One region of the Halobacillus sp. KGW1 genome, then DNA from elsewhere that is predicted to be linked to it. Evidence: predicted binding sites of a transcription regulator. Region 1 holds the regulator's gene; each other region holds the start of a gene.
What was found. The regulator Rex, encoded in region 1, represses fermentation and respiration genes when NADH is low (regulators of the CRP and FNR family bind a similar motif). The targets are predictions, from matches to a motif close to TTGTGAAATATTTCACAA.

Region 2: AXG56_RS11585 (L-lactate dehydrogenase) is a predicted target of Rex. The motif match lies at 2,931-2,948, and genes of this name have one in related genera.
Region 3: AXG56_RS16660 (DUF1641 domain-containing protein) is a predicted target of Rex. The motif match lies at 2,893-2,910, and genes of this name have one in related genera.

The regions. Positions count from the first base shown of each region.
Region 1 is NZ_LSOC01000004.1:523,897-529,560, forward strand. It holds gene AXG56_RS17325 (CPBP family intramembrane glutamic endopeptidase) at 1-232, shown strand, start outside; gene AXG56_RS17330 (YdiK family protein) at 235-441, shown strand; gene AXG56_RS17335 (MDR family MFS transporter) at 617-2,020, opposite strand; gene AXG56_RS17340 (SDR family oxidoreductase) at 2,206-3,027, shown strand; gene AXG56_RS17345 (redox-sensing transcriptional repressor Rex) at 3,066-3,716, opposite strand; gene moaC (cyclic pyranopterin monophosphate synthase MoaC) at 3,735-4,220, opposite strand; gene AXG56_RS17355 (ABC-F family ATP-binding cassette domain-containing protein) at 4,388-5,664, shown strand, end outside.
Region 2 is NZ_LSOC01000003.1:507,677-513,340, forward strand. It holds gene AXG56_RS11570 (glycoside hydrolase family 3 C-terminal domain-containing protein) at 1-657, opposite strand, end outside; gene AXG56_RS11575 (AraC family transcriptional regulator) at 947-1,765, shown strand; gene AXG56_RS11580 (proline dehydrogenase family protein) at 1,802-2,740, shown strand; gene AXG56_RS11585 (L-lactate dehydrogenase) at 2,979-3,944, shown strand; gene AXG56_RS11590 (L-lactate permease) at 3,963-5,582, shown strand.
Region 3 is NZ_LSOC01000004.1:364,554-370,217, reverse strand. It holds gene AXG56_RS16675 (VOC family protein) at 1-31, shown strand, start outside; gene AXG56_RS16670 (penicillin-binding transpeptidase domain-containing protein) at 169-2,190, shown strand; gene AXG56_RS16665 (GrpB family protein) at 2,266-2,778, shown strand; gene AXG56_RS16660 (DUF1641 domain-containing protein) at 3,009-3,434, shown strand; gene AXG56_RS16655 (NAD(P)/FAD-dependent oxidoreductase) at 3,458-4,639, shown strand; gene AXG56_RS16650 (L-cystine transporter) at 5,005-5,664, opposite strand, start outside.

The DNA.
Region 1 (5,664 bases):
GTCCTTGATCTTCGGTGCTTTTCACTTTGATTTCACCCACATGCTAGTCTACTTCTCCATGGGAGTCGTATTCGCCTTCCTGTATGTCAAAACAAAACGAATTATTACACCAATCGTGGCACATATGGCGATGAACTCGTTCGTTGTCATCACGCAGTACTTCCTCACGGAGGAAGACATCAGAAGGATGCAGGAACAATTGGAGACCATCTTTATTGGAGGCTTTTTATAATTATGAGAACATCACCAATGTTCATGGCCATGCTCTACCTTTCCATGGGCGTCGCCTTCACGTATATTGCGGCCCAGTCGGCCGGTGAGACCGTGTGGAATGCGATGACCATCATCCTGGCGTCGGTCGCGACCGTCAACATCGCCGTCGCCATCCGGCTGTTTAATCTTCACAGGAAAATACAGCAGGCAAAAAATAAGAAAGAATAACAAAAGCAGGAGCTGCGGAGCTCCTGCTTTTTTATGTCTTGTATAGTGGGCATCAGACGTGAGAAGCGGGCTCCGGGAAAGGAAAGGCTTTCCCGGAGCCCTTTATGTCAAACACAGCACCACAATACCAGTTCCTGCCCTTCGCTATCTTTATCTTCATACCTTCCAAAACCTCCTATTCCTTCGAGTCGGCCTGTGCTCCTTTTAGTATAAAGGAGAAAGGAATGGCAAGGACGAGGACGACGCCGGAGACGAGGAAGGCTTCATTCAGCGTCTGCAGCGTGGCGGCCTGGAGGTCGATGTCGGAAGCCGCCTGGATCTGCGCCCTCCGCACTTCATAATAGACAGAGAAAAAGACGATGCCTATCGAGGACGACATCTGGCGGATGATGTTGTTCATCGCGGACCCTTGCGCGACGAGATGATCCGGGATGCTGTTCATGCCGGACGTCGTCGCCGGCATATTGCCCATCCCCATCCCGACGCCGCGGACTGTATTCAACAACAGGATCAGCCAGTAGGGTGTCGACAGGTGAAGGAAGCCGAGGGCGAACGTCGCTGCCGCCATGATGGCAAGCCCCGGCGGGACGACATAGCGCGGCCCCTTTTTATCAAGGATTCTTCCTCCGAGCGACATGAATACACCGCTCGCAGCCGCTGCCGGCAGGAATAAGAGCCCCGTCATCACTTCACTCCAGCCGTAGACGTTCTGGATCAACAGCGGCAGCAGGAAGATCCCGGAGAAGAGTCCGATCGAGGCGGCGGATGTAACGACAATCGACGCCGCATAAGTCGGGACCCGGAACACCGACAAGTTCAACAGCGGATCGTCCTGTCGGTTCTCGTAGAAAACGAACAGCACGACGGCTGCGAGTCCGACGACGATAAGGACGATGTTGATCGGGTCCAGGAGATGATCCAGCGTCCTCCCTCTTCCGAGTGCAAACAGCAGGCCTCCGATGCCGAGCGATACAATAAGAAATCCGACAAGGTCGAATTTCTTTTCGGGATGGGTTTCCGTCCGCTCCAGGTATTTCGAAGAGAGGACGAGTCCCGTCAGGCCAAACGGAATGTTCAAGGCGAAGAGCCAAGGCCAGTCGACGTATTGGATGAGAAACCCGCCGATCGTCGGTCCGATTGCGGGGGCGACCATAGCGGCGATGCCGTACACGCCGACAGCAAGGCCCCGTTCGTGCCTGGGGAAGGACTGGAAGATGAGCGCCATGGCGATCGGCAGCATCAGACCACCGGCTATGCCCTGGATGGCCCGGGAGACGATTACCATCGAGAGCGTCGAGGAGAAGAAGCCGCACAGTGAGCCGACAAGGAAGAGACAAAGCCCGGACAGGTACACCTTTTTCTTCCCGAACCGGTCGCCGAAGTAGCCGGTCAACGGCATCGTCATCCCCATCGCGACCATGAAGATCGTCAAAATCCATCCGACAGAGACGGCATTGGAATCGAATATTTCTATAAAACGTGGCAGAATCGGATTCAGCATGCTGTTGTTCAGAATGACGGTGAAGGTTCCGAACAGGACAGACACGACGACGAGCCACTTATTAGGTAATCGTTTCATCGTACCTTACCTCCTTAATTACCTAGTTACTATACCACCATCCTGCAACTCTAATCGCCGCTCGACCGATTTACGAGAGCGGAATCTTTTTTTCTTTGTAATCGCTTCCCTTCTCCCGCCTATGTTTATAACGTTTTTCAAGGTGGGTATAACAAAGAAGAATCACACAAGGAGGCGAACCATTTATGGGACGTTTAGATAACAAAGTAGCTGTCGTGACCGGTTCTGCGACAGGAATCGGAGCGGCAACCGTGAAATTATTCGCAAAGGAAGGCGCGACGGTGGTCTGTGCCGACATCAATGTCGATGCCGTGAAGAAGACGGTGGATGAAATTCATAACGAAGGCGGCGAGGCGGAGACGTACACGCTCGACGTATCGAAAGAGGACAGCGTTTCAGCATTTGCTGATTACCTGAAGAAGACATATGGCAACATCGATGTCCTGTTCAACAACGCAGGGATCGACGAAGAAGGCGGCAAAGTGCACGAATATCCTGTCGATCTCTTCGACCGGATCATCGCTGTCGATCTGCGCGGAACGTTCCTGACGAGCAAATACCTGCTTCCATTAATGATGGATAACGGCGGATCGATCATCAACACATCTTCCATGTCCGGAAGAGCTGCTGACCTCGACCGCTCCGGCTATAACGCGGCGAAAGGCGGAATCACGAACTTCACCCGTGCGATGGCAATCGACTACGCCCGGGACGGCATCCGCGTCAACTCCATCGCTCCCGGTACGATTGAGACACCGCTTGTAGACGGCCTTGCCGGTTCGAAGGAAGATAAGGAAGGACAGGAATTCCGTGATGCCAACAAGTGGATCACTCCACTCGGCCGACTTGGAAGCCCGGATGAAATCGCATCCGTCGCCCTTTTCCTCGCCAGTGACGACAGCTCCTATGTAACCGGAGAGGACATCACGGTCGACGGCGGCATCATGGCCTACACGTGGCCGGGTAAAATGCTGATCGATAAGAAATGGAAAGAAGAAACCGAATAAGAATAACAAAAAAAGATGCCGGAGCCGGCATCTTTTTTTCAATCCTCTATTTTTCCATCCAACGGATAATGCTTCAAAAAGTAGACGAGCGCTTGAAGCTCAATCGCAAGATCGATATGATGCACCCTCACATCAGACGGCACGTTGATCCGGGCCGGCGTGAAGTTCAGGATACCCGATATTCCGCCCTCGACGAGACGGTCGGTGATCGCCTGCGCCTCTGAGGCAGGAACCGTCAGAATCGCGACCTTCAAATCGCCGATCTTCTTCTCCAGATCATCGATGTGATGGACCTCCACCCCGCCGACTTCACTCCCGATCCGATTCTCACTCGCATCGAAGGCAATCTCGATCTTTGTATTATTGTTCTTCGTGAAATTGTAATTAAGGAAAGCCGTTCCCAGGTTCCCGACACCAATCAGCGCGACACGTGTCGTCTCGTCCTGATCCAGCGTCTTCCGAAAGAAGGAAAGCAGGTACTCGACATTGTAACCATAACCTTTCTTCCCGAGGGCTCCGAAATAGGAGAAATCACGGCGGATGGTTGCGGAATCGACTTTGACCGCCTCACTCAATTCTTTCGATGACACCCGCAGTTTCCCCTGGCTGTGCAGGTTGTTCAGGAAACGGTAATATAACGGAAGCCGCTTCGCTGTCGCCTGAGGGATTTTCGCTTGTTCTATATCCATTGTCGTCTCTCTGCTCCTTTACTCGTCATTTCTTCGGTAATCTCCGTTCTTCCCTCCGGTTTTCTCTGCAAGGTAAGTCGGACCGATGACCATGCCTTTATCTACTGCTTTACACATATCATAAACCGTCAATGCTGTGGCAGAAGCGGCCGTTAGCGCTTCCATTTCTACCCCGGTGCTTCCCTTCGTCTTCACGGAAACCTCGATCAGCAGCTTTTTCGTTTCCCCTGTTTCCCAATCGAAGGATACATCGATTCCCTTCAAGGAAAGCGGATGACACATCGGAATCCAATCCGACGTTTTCTTCGCTGCCATGATTCCGGCGACTTGGGCGACCGCGAGCACGTCCCCTTTGGCCATTGTCTGGTTGGTAATCTTCTCGTATATTTCTTCCTTCACTTCCACACTCGTTCTCGCAACAGCCGTCCGGACCGTATCGTTTTTCTCTGATATATCGACCATCCGTGCCCGGCCCTGCTCATTAAAATGACTGAATTCCGCCATCTCCAACTACCCCTTTTATGTGATTGGTCATGCCGCAGGCGGCAACACTAGTTTCATTTTAACAAAAAATCACAGGGAAGTCGTTAAAGTTTTCACAATCTCGCGAGGGCTTCTGTTGCTAGCAGGCTCACCGATGATATACACTTGATTTATCGAGGTGAAACGACATGATTCTCATGCAGTTGAATCAATTGGAAAAGCGTTTCGGCGCTGAATTGATTTTATCTAATATTAAACTGGAAGTACAAAAGAACGACCGGATCGCCATTGTCGGCAGAAACGGTGCAGGAAAGTCGACCCTGCTGAAGATGATGGCCGGCGAGATGAGCTATGATGAAGGAAACATCTTCATGCCGAAGGAAACGACGCTCGGATATCTCGCTCAAAACACAGGCCTGCAGTCCGACGAAACGATCTGGAATGAAATGGAGAAAGTCTTCCTCCATCTGAAGGACTTGGAGAAAGAGCTGCGCGCGATGGAAGCGAACATGGCAGACCCTGACCTGATCTCGGATCAGGAGCGCTACCAGCAGTTATTGACCGATTATGACCGCAAGCAGGAATACTTCAAGAACGCAGGCGGATACCAATACGAAGCGGATATCCGCTCGGTACTGAACGGGCTGAATTTCCAGCATTTCAACTGGGATACACCGATCACGTCCTTAAGCGGCGGCCAGAAGACGAGGCTGGCACTCGGGAAGCTGCTGTTGAAGAAGCCGGACGTGCTTATTCTCGATGAACCGACCAACCACCTGGACATCGATACGATCTCCTGGCTCGAAGGGTACCTGCAGGGCTACCAAGGTGCGGTCGTCATCGTTTCCCACGACCGCTACTTCCTCGATAAGATCGTCAACACGGTCTACGAGATCGCCTTCCAATCCTCTAAGAAGTATCACGGCAACTACAGTAACTACCTGAAACAGAAAGAAGCCGACTTCGAGCAGGAAATGAAGCGATTCGAGAAGCAGCAGGAAGAGATCAAACGGATGGAGGACTTCATCCAGAAGAACATCGTCCGTGCGACGACGACGAAGCGCGCCCAGAGCCGGCGCAAACAGCTGGAGAAAATGGACCGGCTGGAAAAACCGAAAGACGATAACCAATCCGCGAAGTTCAGCTTCCAAGTGGCGAAGCGCAGCGGAAACGATGTGCTGAAACTGAGAGACTATGCGTTCCGTTATCCGGACAGCGATACGAACCTTTTCGACAAAGTATCCCTTGATCTGAACCGAGGCGATTCGGTGGCCCTCGTCGGTCCGAACGGGGTCGGAAAGACCACCCTCCTTAAGACGATCATCGGCGATTTGGAAGCCGTCAAAGGAGACAAGCTGATCGGCACGAACGTCCAGATCGGTTACTACGATCAGGAACAGAATAAGTTGAATTCCACGAAGACCGTTCTGAATGAGCTATGGGACGATTACCCGATGAAAAATGA
Region 2 (5,664 bases), on a different contig from region 1:
GCGGAGAATTTCTGTCAGCAGCCGGTAGCTTTCCGATGCGTACTCCCCGTTTACTTGGTTATAAGAGCACATCACCGTCCAAGGCGCCGCCTGTTTCACGGCATGCTCGAAGCTCGCCAGATAGATTTCACGGAGCGTCCGCTCATCGACTCTCGCATCCACCGACATCCGCCGGTGCTCCTGGTTGTTCGCAGCGAAGTGCTTCAGGGAGGTACCGATTCCTTTGCTCTGCACCCCTTCGATATGACTCGCTGCCATCATCGACGACAAATAAGGGTCTTCCGAAAAGTATTCGAAATTTCGCCCGCACAACGGAGACCGCTTGATATTCGTCCCCGGCCCGAGCAGCACGGCGACCTCCTCCGTCTTCGCCTCTTCCCCGAGCGCTTCGCCGACGCGGCGTATCAAATCCTGGTCCCACGTACTAGCAAGTCCTGCTGCCGACGGGAAACAGGTGGCCGGCACGCTGGCGTTCAGGCCCAGATGGTCCGCTCCCTGCGCCTGTTTCCGGAGACCGTGCGGACCGTCCGTCACCATCACGGACGGGATATTGAGTCGTTCAAGTCCTTTTAAATTCCAGAAGTCAAGGCCGCTCAAGAAGCCCGCCTTTTCTTCGAGGGTCATCTTTTTTATGAGTTCATCGATTGGTGCATCCATAGGTAACTCCTCCTAAAACCATTGGTTGACGTACTTGTTCTGTAGGATGATTCTACCCAATATTTAGTAAATAATCTAAACAAACGACTCAGGTAATGTGCTCGTGCTCAAGAAAAGATTCAGAACAGGCTGGGAGCTGTATAGAAGTTGGATAGTGAGCCTTCGTTTTCTGATTGTCTCGACTGCATACATTTTTATATTAGTATGTTTTTCCAGTCAATATATTGCAAGAGCCTGGAGGTTGGGTGTGATAAACTGACCAACAGAACAAGCAAGGACGGTGGGTGTCATGAAAGAAGAGCGAACGGTCCACTATGATGCGGACCTTCAGATAGAAGCATACCGCTTCGAAGGAATCATGCAGAAATTCCCGAATCACTTCCACGACTATTACGTGATCGGGTTCATCGAAAGCGGGCAGAGGCGATTGTCCTGTAAGAACAAAGAGTATGTCATCGGTACGGGCGACCTGATCTTTTTCAATCCGCTGGATAATCACGCCTGTGAGTCGGTAGACAACGAAACGCTCGATTACCGTTGTCTGAACATCGAGCCTGACGTCATGCGCAAGGTGGCAGAAGAGATAACAGGCAGGGACTACCTCCCTTCCTTCACGTCGCCTGTATCTTATGGCAGCCGCCATGCCAAGCTGCTTCATACCCTTCATCAGATGATCATGGATGAAATCGCGGATTTTGAAAAAGAAGAAACGTTTTATTTCCTCCTTCAGCAGCTGATCGAAGATTATACGACCACCCGGGAGCATACGGACAATAAAGCGACGAAGCAGGAGATCCAACAGGTCTGCAGCTACTTGGAGACTCACTACGCAGAGCCGGTGAATCTGGAGGACCTGGCCCGGATCGCCGGCATGAATAAATACTCGCTCCTGCGCTCGTTTACCCGCACCCTCGGGATCACGCCGTATCGTTATTTACAGACGGTACGAATCAGCGAAGCGAAGAAACGTCTGGAACAGGGCGAAAAACCCATCGATGCCGCCATGGAGACAGGCTTTATCGACCAAAGTCATTTCAGCAACTTCTTCAAGGAGTTTATCGGACTGACGCCCGGCCAGTATCGGGATATTTTTCTCCATGACCAATGACCAGAGATAACTTATATAGAAAGTAGGGACTCCTCTATGCACACAGAAGCGATCCGTTTTTCCAAAAGTCTCAAATCCATCGCCAGAGACCAGCATGTAAAAGCCTATATCCAGAACTCCAAAGAACTGTATCCTCTGCTTGTCAAAGGGGCGCAGCGCTTCGTAGCCGGAGAAACCCGCCCCGAAGGCATCGCACGCGTCAAACAGACCTTTCAGGCCGGGCATGAAGCTTCGATAGAATTCATCGGGGAGAATACGACCTCCGAAGAGGCATGTAAATCTGCTGTACAGGAATTCAGCGTACTGATCAAGGACCTCGGAAGCCATGACTTGCAAGCAACCGTATCCTTCGATCTTTCGCATATTGGAATGATGATTTCCGACGAGATGGCCTTCACTCATTTAGAAAGGTTAGCGAAAGAAGCCGACAAGAACGATGTCCAGCTCATGATCAGTATGGAGGAATCGCAGAAGACAGACGCCATCCTCTCCCTGTACAAAAAGATTGCGGCATCCTTTTCCAATGTGGGCATCACCCTGCAGCTTCAATTGAAGCGTTCCGCGGGCGATTTACAGGAACTTTTGCCATACCCCGGCAGAATCCGCTTGGTAAAAGGGGCGTACGAAGAGCCGGAAGACATCCATATCCCAAGATCCGAAGCGCTGAATGAGCGGTATATCGAATTTGCGGCTGCCTGCGTCGAACGCGATCATCCGCTGTCGATCGCCACGCATGATGAGAACCTTCTCCTTGCGCTGAAATCGAAAAGGCTCCTCCATCAACCGAACGTGGAGGTCGAGATGCTGGATGGTGTCCGCCATGACTTGTTGAACGCGCTCCGAGAAGAGAAGATACGCACGAAAGTCTATACGACGTACGGTACGGAGTGGTACCTCTATGTCGTTCACCGGATAGCGGAGCACCCGCCGAATATTTACACATTCTTGTCGGATATTATTGATGGTGGAAACTGAATAAGAAAACTCCTGCCGATGGTTCAACGTGGAATCATCGGCTTCTTTCCCCTTTGATGGGCAAATCGCAGCTGATAAAAGTATGCCGCCTTCTACTTCATTTGTGACCAAAATATGACAACTCACCCTCGCTTGTGAAAAACTTCACAAATACCCATTGTCATCATTCCGAAACTATTGCATACTATAATTGTGAAATGATTCACAAATAAACACAACCATACGGGAGGAATCCATAATGACAAGAGAAAACGTGAACCGGGTAGCTTTGATCGGAGCAGGATCCGTCGGAAGCAGTTACGCTTTTGCGATGCTGAACCAGGCGATTGCAGAGGAATTCGTGATCATTGATTTGAACGAAGACAAGGCGATGGGTGATGCGATGGACTTGAACCACGGAAAAGTGTTCGCGCCGAATCCGACGAAGACGTGGTACGGCACGTATGCGGATTGTAAGGATGCCGATATCGTCTGCATCTGTGCCGGAGCGAACCAGAAGCCCGGCGAGACGCGGCTCGATTTGGTGAAGAAGAATCTCGCTATCTTCCAATCAATCGTCGATGATGTAATGGCAAGCGGCTTTGACGGCATCTTCCTCGTTGCGACGAACCCGGTCGACATTCTTACGTATGCGACCTGGAAGTTCAGCGGTCTGCCGCAGAACCGCGTGATCGGCAGCGGAACGATCCTCGATTCCGGCCGGTTCCGTTATCTCTTGGGCGAATATTTCGACGTCACCCCGCAGAACGTCCACGCCAACATCATCGGCGAACACGGCGACACCGAGCTTCCGGTCTGGAGCCATGCGACGATCGGCGGCGTGCCTGTGATGGAGTGGGTCGAACGCGATCCCCGTTACCATAAAAAAGACTTGGAGGAGATTTTCCTCAACGTCCGTGACGCGGCGTACCAGATCATCGAGAAAAAAGGTGCGACCTACTACGGCATCGCGATGGGACTGGCGCGGATTACGAAAGCGATCCTGAACAATGAGAACAGCATCCTTACCGTCAGCGCCCCGCTTGCCGGAGAATACGGCCTGGAGGACGTCTACATCGGTGTACCTGCTGTCGTGAACCGGGCCGGCATCCGCAACGTCGTCGAACTGAACCTGAACGAAACCGAACAGAATCAGCTTCACCACAGCGCCGGCGTCCTGAAAGAAATCCTCGGCGAACATTTCAAGGCGGCAACGAGACCATAAGGAAAGAAGGCTTCTGACATGTGGTTACAACAGTACGATCCGTTCGGAAACACATGGGTGAGCGCGCTCGTCGCCGCTCTCCCGATTCTTTTCTTCTTTCTCGCATTGACGGTTTTCAAAATGAAGGGCGTGCTTGCGGCGTTCCTGACGCTTGCCCTCAGCATTATTCTGTCGGTCGTTTTCTTCGATATGCCCGTTTCCAACGCGGTCGCATCTGCCATTGCCGGGATAGCGAAGGGTTTGTGGCCGATCGGCTATATCGTCATCATGGCCGTCTGGCTGTATAAAATCGCCGTCGATACCGGGAAGTTCACCATCATCCGCGCAAGCATCGCGAGCATCTCGGAAGACCAGCGGCTCCAGCTCCTGTTGATCGGCTTCAGCTTCAATGCCTTTCTCGAAGGAGCCGCCGGATTCGGCGTACCGATTGCAATCAGTGCCGCCCTGCTCGTCGAGCTAGGGTTCCGTCCGCTGAAAGCAGCCGCGCTCTGTCTGGTCGCCAACGCCGCATCCGGTGCCTTCGGCGCCATCGGAATTCCCGTCATCGTCGGTGCCCAGATGGGGAACCTCGAGACGATGGAGCTGTCCCGGATGCTCGCTTACATATTGCCGTTGATTTCCTTTGCCATCCCGTTCCTGCTCGTTTTCCTTTTGAGCGGATTCAAGGGCATCAAGGAAACGCTGCCCGCCCTGTTCGTCGTGAGCGGCCTTTATACCGGCGTCCAGCTCTTCACGATCCTCTTCCTTGGACCGGAGCTTGCGAACATTCTCGCCGCTCTCGCCAGCATGGCCGGACTTGCGTTGTTCTTGAGAAAATGGCAGCCGAAGACCATCCACCGCGAAGAAGGCGCTCCCGCCGTCGATGCCGGCACGACCTACCGGATCGGCGACATCATCCGGGCATGGTCCCCGTTCTACATTTTGACCGCGGCGATCACGCTCTGGAGCCTGCCTGCGTTCCAAAGCCTGTTTGAAAAAGGCGGACCGCTTGCTGCAACGACGCGGAGCCTCCAGATTCCTTTTCTTCACGAGGAAATCCTGCAAGCTCCACCGATCGTTCCGGAAACGAGCGCCCTTGCTGCCGTCTTCGAACTCGACCTGCTCGCTGCGACCGGAACGGCGATACTGGCCGCCGTCCTTGTCACCGGCTGGACGAGTACGACAATCACGTTCCCTGAAGGAATGCAGGCATTGAAACGGACGATCCGTGAACTGTGGCTTCCTGTGCTGACGATCTGCTTCGTCATGGGATTCGCCAACGTCTCGAACTTCGCAGGACTGAGCTCCTCCATCGGGCTCGCCTTAGCGGAGACCGGCGGATTCTTCCCGTTCGTGAGCCCCGTCCTCGGCTGGCTCGGCGTCTTCATCACCGGGTCCGTCGTCAGCAACAACGCCCTGTTCGGCAACCTCCAGGTCGTCACCGCCGGACAGATCATGACCGATCCCGGCCTCCTGCTTGCCGCGAATACCGCTGGCGGCGTCATGGCGAAGCTGATTTCTCCACAGTCGATCGCCATCGCGACCGCTGCCGTCAAAGAGACTGGGCAGGAATCCAACCTGTTCCGAATGACGCTGAAATACAGCCTTGCCCTGTTAGCCGTCGTCTGCGTCCTGACCTATGGACTGTCGCTTTTATAAAAAGGAAGGACTCCCTGTTATTCGGGGAGTCCTTCCTTTTCACTCAGAAACTATGTAATTAGCTAAGGGAAATTTCAGCACA
Region 3 (5,664 bases), 160 kb from region 1:
CGACGGCAATCTTATTGAATTCAATCGATAAACAGAAAGCACGTGGACCAGGAAAAAGGGCCGCGTGCTCTTTTACGAGCTGGATTCTTTTTGATACAGAATATTTTGATATACTATGTAAGAGATACTAGAGTTTTGTCAGAAGATGACAGAAGAAGGGGAGAGTTTATGAGGAGTTGGAAGCTATGGGCTGCAGTCCTGGTGTTTTTAAGCCTTGTTGCCTGCAGTCAGCAGCCGAAGCCTGAAGATACGTTCACGGCCTATATGGATGCCTGGGAAAACGGAGAGTACGACAAAATGTACGGATTGTTAAGTGAAAGTTCCCAGGGTTTGATGACAGAAGAAGAATTTGTGGATCGCTATGAAACCATCTATGACGGAATCTCCATGGAGGACTTGGCGGTTACATATGATCTGCCCGAGGAGTCGGAAGACAATGGAGAGGGAGAGGAACCTTCCTTCGATTTTGGAGTGAAGATGGGATCGATCGGTGGAGAGATTGATTTCACTCATGCAGCAAATCTCGTGTTTGAAGAAGGCGAAGAAGAACGCTGGGCAATCGATTGGGACTCTTCCATGATCTTTCCTGGAATGAAGGAAGGCTATACGGTCTATGCCGATTCGCTTTCTTCCGAGCGTGGGGAAATATTTGATGCGGATGGTCAGGGACTTGCCGTTAATGGAGAAGTCCAACGCGTCGGTTTGGTACCGGAGCAGATCGAAGAAGGACAGGAAGAAGCATTGAAGGAAGGGCTTTCGGAAGAGCTTGGCATGACGGTCGAGGCGATTGACGCGAAACTCGATCAGTCCTGGGTCGAGCCTAGTTCCTTCGTGCCGATTGGAGCAGTTGCAGCGGATGACGAAGCGAAAATCGAGGCGTTGAAAAAACTTCCGAAAGGGTTCATATTCAAGGCAGAAGGAGCAAGAGTCTATCCACTGAAAGAAGCTGCCGCTCATTTGACGGGGTACGTAGGAGCGATTACCGCGGAGCAGCTGGAGGATAGAAAAGGCGAAGGGTACTCCAGTACGAGCAGGATCGGTCAGGCAGGACTGGAAGCTGTTTTCGAAGATCGACTGCGCGGGACACCGGGAGGAAAGGTCGCCATCAGAGACGAGAAAGGCAACGAAGAAGAGGTATTGGCTGAAACAGAGCCGGTAGCTGGAGAAGATGTTACGTTGACCATCTCATCCGATGTCCAGAAGAATGTCTATAACCAAATGAAGGATGACTCCGGCTCCGCTTCTGCCGTCAACCCTACGACAGGGGAAGTGCTGGCAATGGTCAGCGCACCTGCCTATGACCCCAACCAATTCATACTCGGCATGGGGGCTGAAGAGCGTCAGAAGCTTCAGGAGGCACCGGGAAGTCCATTGCTGAACAAGTTCACGCGGACCTATTCACCAGGATCTACGTTCAAACCAATTACCGCAGCAATCGGTCTTGAAACGGGAGCCATTGATCCGGCAGAAGAGCTTTCCATTTCTGATCGCACATACACACAGGACGGCTGGGGAGGATACTCTGTCACCCGGGTTCCTGGAGCTGCCGTCGATACACAAGTGAATCTGCGTGATGCACTCGTCCGCTCCGACAATATTTATTTTGCTCGGTCCATCCTGGAAATCGGAGGCGAAGCGTTCCTTAAAGGGGCAGAACCGTTCGGCTTCGGAGAAGATATTCCTTTCCCTTATCCAGTCGAGTCCTCTCAGATTCTGAATGCTGATGCATTCAAGGAGCAGGAGCCGCTGCTTGCCGATACCGGCTATGGGCAGGGGCAGGTTCAGATGAGCACGCTGCATCTGGCGATGACCTACACGCCGTTTATAACGGACGGTACGCTTCTGAAACCGACGTTGATAAAAGACGAAGGAGCAGGAGAACCGTGGCATGAGAACGTGCTATCGGAAGAGACGGCAGCAACCATTAAAGAAGACCTGCGTGCGGTTGTCGCTGATGAAGAAGGGACTGCCCATAAACCTGTGACAGAGGGCTTGTCGCTTGCCGGTAAGACAGGTACAGCCGAGTTGAAACAGTCACTGGAAGATGAGAATGGTCAAGAAAACGGTTGGTTTGTCGCTTGGGATACGGAATCCCGGGATCTCCTCGTTTCGATGATGATCGAGGATGTTGATAAAGGAAGTGCGGAAGTCGTTCCCAAAGTGAAAAAAGTATTCGAGCAGTCCTCTTAAAAGCAGTTACGTCCGCATGTGGTTATCCATATGCGGGCTTTTTTGCGGAACATATTAAAAAAGGGGGGAAAGACGTTGAAAGTGCGTCTGACCGATTATCAGAAAGAGTGGCAAACAAGATTTGAGGCAGAGGCCCGGCTGTTAACGCGGATATTCGGTAAAGAGATCATCTCCATCGAGCATTTCGGGAGTACCGCCGTTCCTGGCATGAAAGCTAAACCGGTCATCGATATGATGGGGCTTGTACGCAGGATAGAAACGGTCGATGGCTATGCATCGTTGTTGGAAGCAGAGGGATATGAAGCAGCAGGGGAATGGGGGATTGAAGGAAGAAGGCTGTTCCGGAAGGGCGGCCATCAGCGAACCCATCACCTTCATTTCTACCAGCAGGATAATTCCCAGATTGACAGACATTTAATTCTAAGAGATTACCTGCTTCAACACCCGGAGGAAGTGGAGGCGTACAGCCGGTTCAAGGAAAAACTGGCTGCCATTCATGAAAGCACGAGCGGATACAGTCCCGCAAAAAAGAAATACGTTGCGCAATTGGAAAGAAGGGCGCTTGCATGGAGGCGTGACAGGGAATAGAAGTACAAGGAGAACCGGTGCAGCCGTACAGAAAAGAACTAAAAAGTAAAAAAAATACATTTATAACATTTTGTTAACCCAGCATTCTAACATAAAATGACTTATTTTGCTTGTATGTGTTGTAATTCACATAATTATATTTTACTCTATTATAGTCGGAGAAAATATTTTACGAGATATAAATTATCTAATTATAAATTAGCTATATGCTAAAAAAAGGAGAAGTGGATATGTCAGAATTGACTAGAGAACAAGGCGAACAGAAAGCCGTCACTCAAGATGAACGTGAACTGTTGGATCAACTTTCCAATCCAGAGGTCCAGGAATCTTTGACCACTTTGGTGAAAGAACTTCCTAAGCTTACAGAATTGGTAACGATCCTTTCAGCTTCTTATGACACGGTGCAGTCTTTTGCGACAGATGAAGTGTTGAAAGAAGATACGGCAGGATTCCTTTCTGAAATCGTAGAACCTGTGAAAACTTCTGTGAAAGATGTAGCTGCTACAGCCATCGAAGCGAAGGATCAGGCAGAGAAGAGCAACGAAGTCATCGGACTATTCGGTCTTCTTAAGATGCTGAAGGATCCACAGGCTCAGAAGCTTTTCCGTTTCGTTAATGCGTACTTGAAAGTTTCAGCAGAACGTAACCACAAATAAATTCTGGAAATGGGGGAACCAACATGTCAAAAAACATAGTCATTCTAGGCGGCGGATACGGCGGATTGCTGGCTGCTCAAAATGTCCGCAAATATATGAGTGAATCAGAAGCGTCCATCACGCTGATCAACAAATTCTCTACTCACCAAATCATTACGGAACTGCACCGTCTTGCAGCGGGTAACATCTCTGAAAAAGCAGCAGCTCTTCCACTTGAGAAACTGCTTAAAGATAAGTCTGTTGATATCAAGATCGCTACAGTAGAGTCCTTCTCTGTAGATAACAAGCAAATCAAACTGGATGATGGCTCCGAGCTTACTTACGATGCACTTGTTGTAGCACTTGGAAGTAAGACAGCTTACTTCGGTATTCCTGGTCTGGAAGAGAACAGCATGGTATTGAAGTCTGCGGAAGAAGCCAACCGTATTCGTAACCACGTAGAAGATCGTATTCGTACGTATGCGCAAACGAAGGACGAAGCTGATGCAACGATCCTTATCGGCGGCGGCGGACTTACAGGTGTCGAGCTTGTTGGTGAACTTGCTGACGAAACTCCGAAACTTGCCCGTAAATACGGTGTGAACCCGTCTGACATCAAGCTTAAGCTTGTTGAAGCTATGCCTAAGATCCTTCCGATGCTTCCGGACAACTTGATCCAGCGTGCAACGGAAAGCCTTGAGAAGCGCGGCGTGGAATTCCTGACGAACCTTCCTGTCACGAACGTAGAAGGAAACGTTGTCGAATTGAAAGATGGTCAGAAGATCGTTACAAACACATTCGTATGGACTGGTGGAGTCCAAGGGAATCCGCTTGTCGGAGAATCAGGCTTGGAAGTCAACCGCGGCCGTGCAACGGTCAACAACTACCTTCAGTCTACTTCTCACGAAGACGTATTCGTTGCCGGAGACAGCGCTGTTTACTTCAAACCGGGTGAGGAGCGTCCTCAACCGCCAACTGCCCAAATCGCTTGGCAGATGGGTGAGCTGATCGGCTACAACCTATACGCTTACTTGAACAAGAAAGACTTCGAAGAGTTCAGCCCTGTTAACTCAGGTACGCTTGCAAGTCTTGGCCGTAAAGATGCGGTAGCTTCTGTAGGTGGCAACGCAACACCACTGAAAGGACTTCCTGCTTCTGTTATGAAAGAAGCGAGTAACGTCCGCTATCTTTCCCACATCAAAGGTCTTTTCGGACTTGCTTATTAAGAAATAAGGAAAGTATAAAAACCGCAGTGCTTGTATGCACTGCGGTTTTATTTTAAGGGTGGAGGAGAGATCGGGCTCCGGGGAATGGGACGCTTTCCACGGGGCGGCCGGTGAGCCCTTCGAAGTCTGCCCATTTCCCACCACCCTCTACCGAAATGGACCTCCTTTACTTAGTTACAGGTAAGGTGAGTTTACACTTGAGGAAGAAAAGGTCGTATTGAATTCCATATAGATTCTTAAACGCTTAAGTTTGTAGACAACTAGAGACCCGCAGGGCTTGTATGCACGGCGGTTTTATTTTTGAGTGTTATTGTGTAAATAGAAAAGAAGCACGGTTCCTTATAGGGGACCGTGCTTCTTTGGTGTTAGACTGCAATATCTTTTTCAACGGCGTTCTTATCGTTAAACCGTTCGGTGTTCAGTTTTTTCAATACGCGGGAAGTAAGGGTCCCTGACGTCATGGATCCATTGACGTTAAGTGCTGTACGTCCCATGTCGATCAGCGGCTCCACGGAAATCAATAGTCCGGCAAGCGCGACCGGCAGGTTCATGGAAGAAAGGACAATCAAGGCTGCAAATGTTGCCCCGCCGCCGACACCTGCGACACCGAAGGAGCTAATGGCGACAATCAGTACCAGCTGGATCAGGAATCCGGGGCTGAGTGGATCGATACCGACGCTCGGTGCGATCATGACAGCGAGCATGGCCGGATAAATCCCTGCACAGCCGTTCTGGCCGATCGTGGCACCGAAGGAAGCAGACATATTGGCGACTCCTTCATCTACACCGAGGCTGTTCTTCTGGGCAGAGATGTTAAGCGGAATCGTTCCGGCACTGGAGCGGGAAGTAAAGGCGAACCCGAGTACAGGGATGACTTTCTTCAAATAGGTCATCGGATTTAATCCGAATGCTCCGATCAAGATCAGGTGGATAACAAACATGACACCTAATGCAACGTAAGAAGCTAACACGAATTTACCTAATTCCAATATTCCGGCGACGTCCGTCTGTGCAACGGTCGTTGC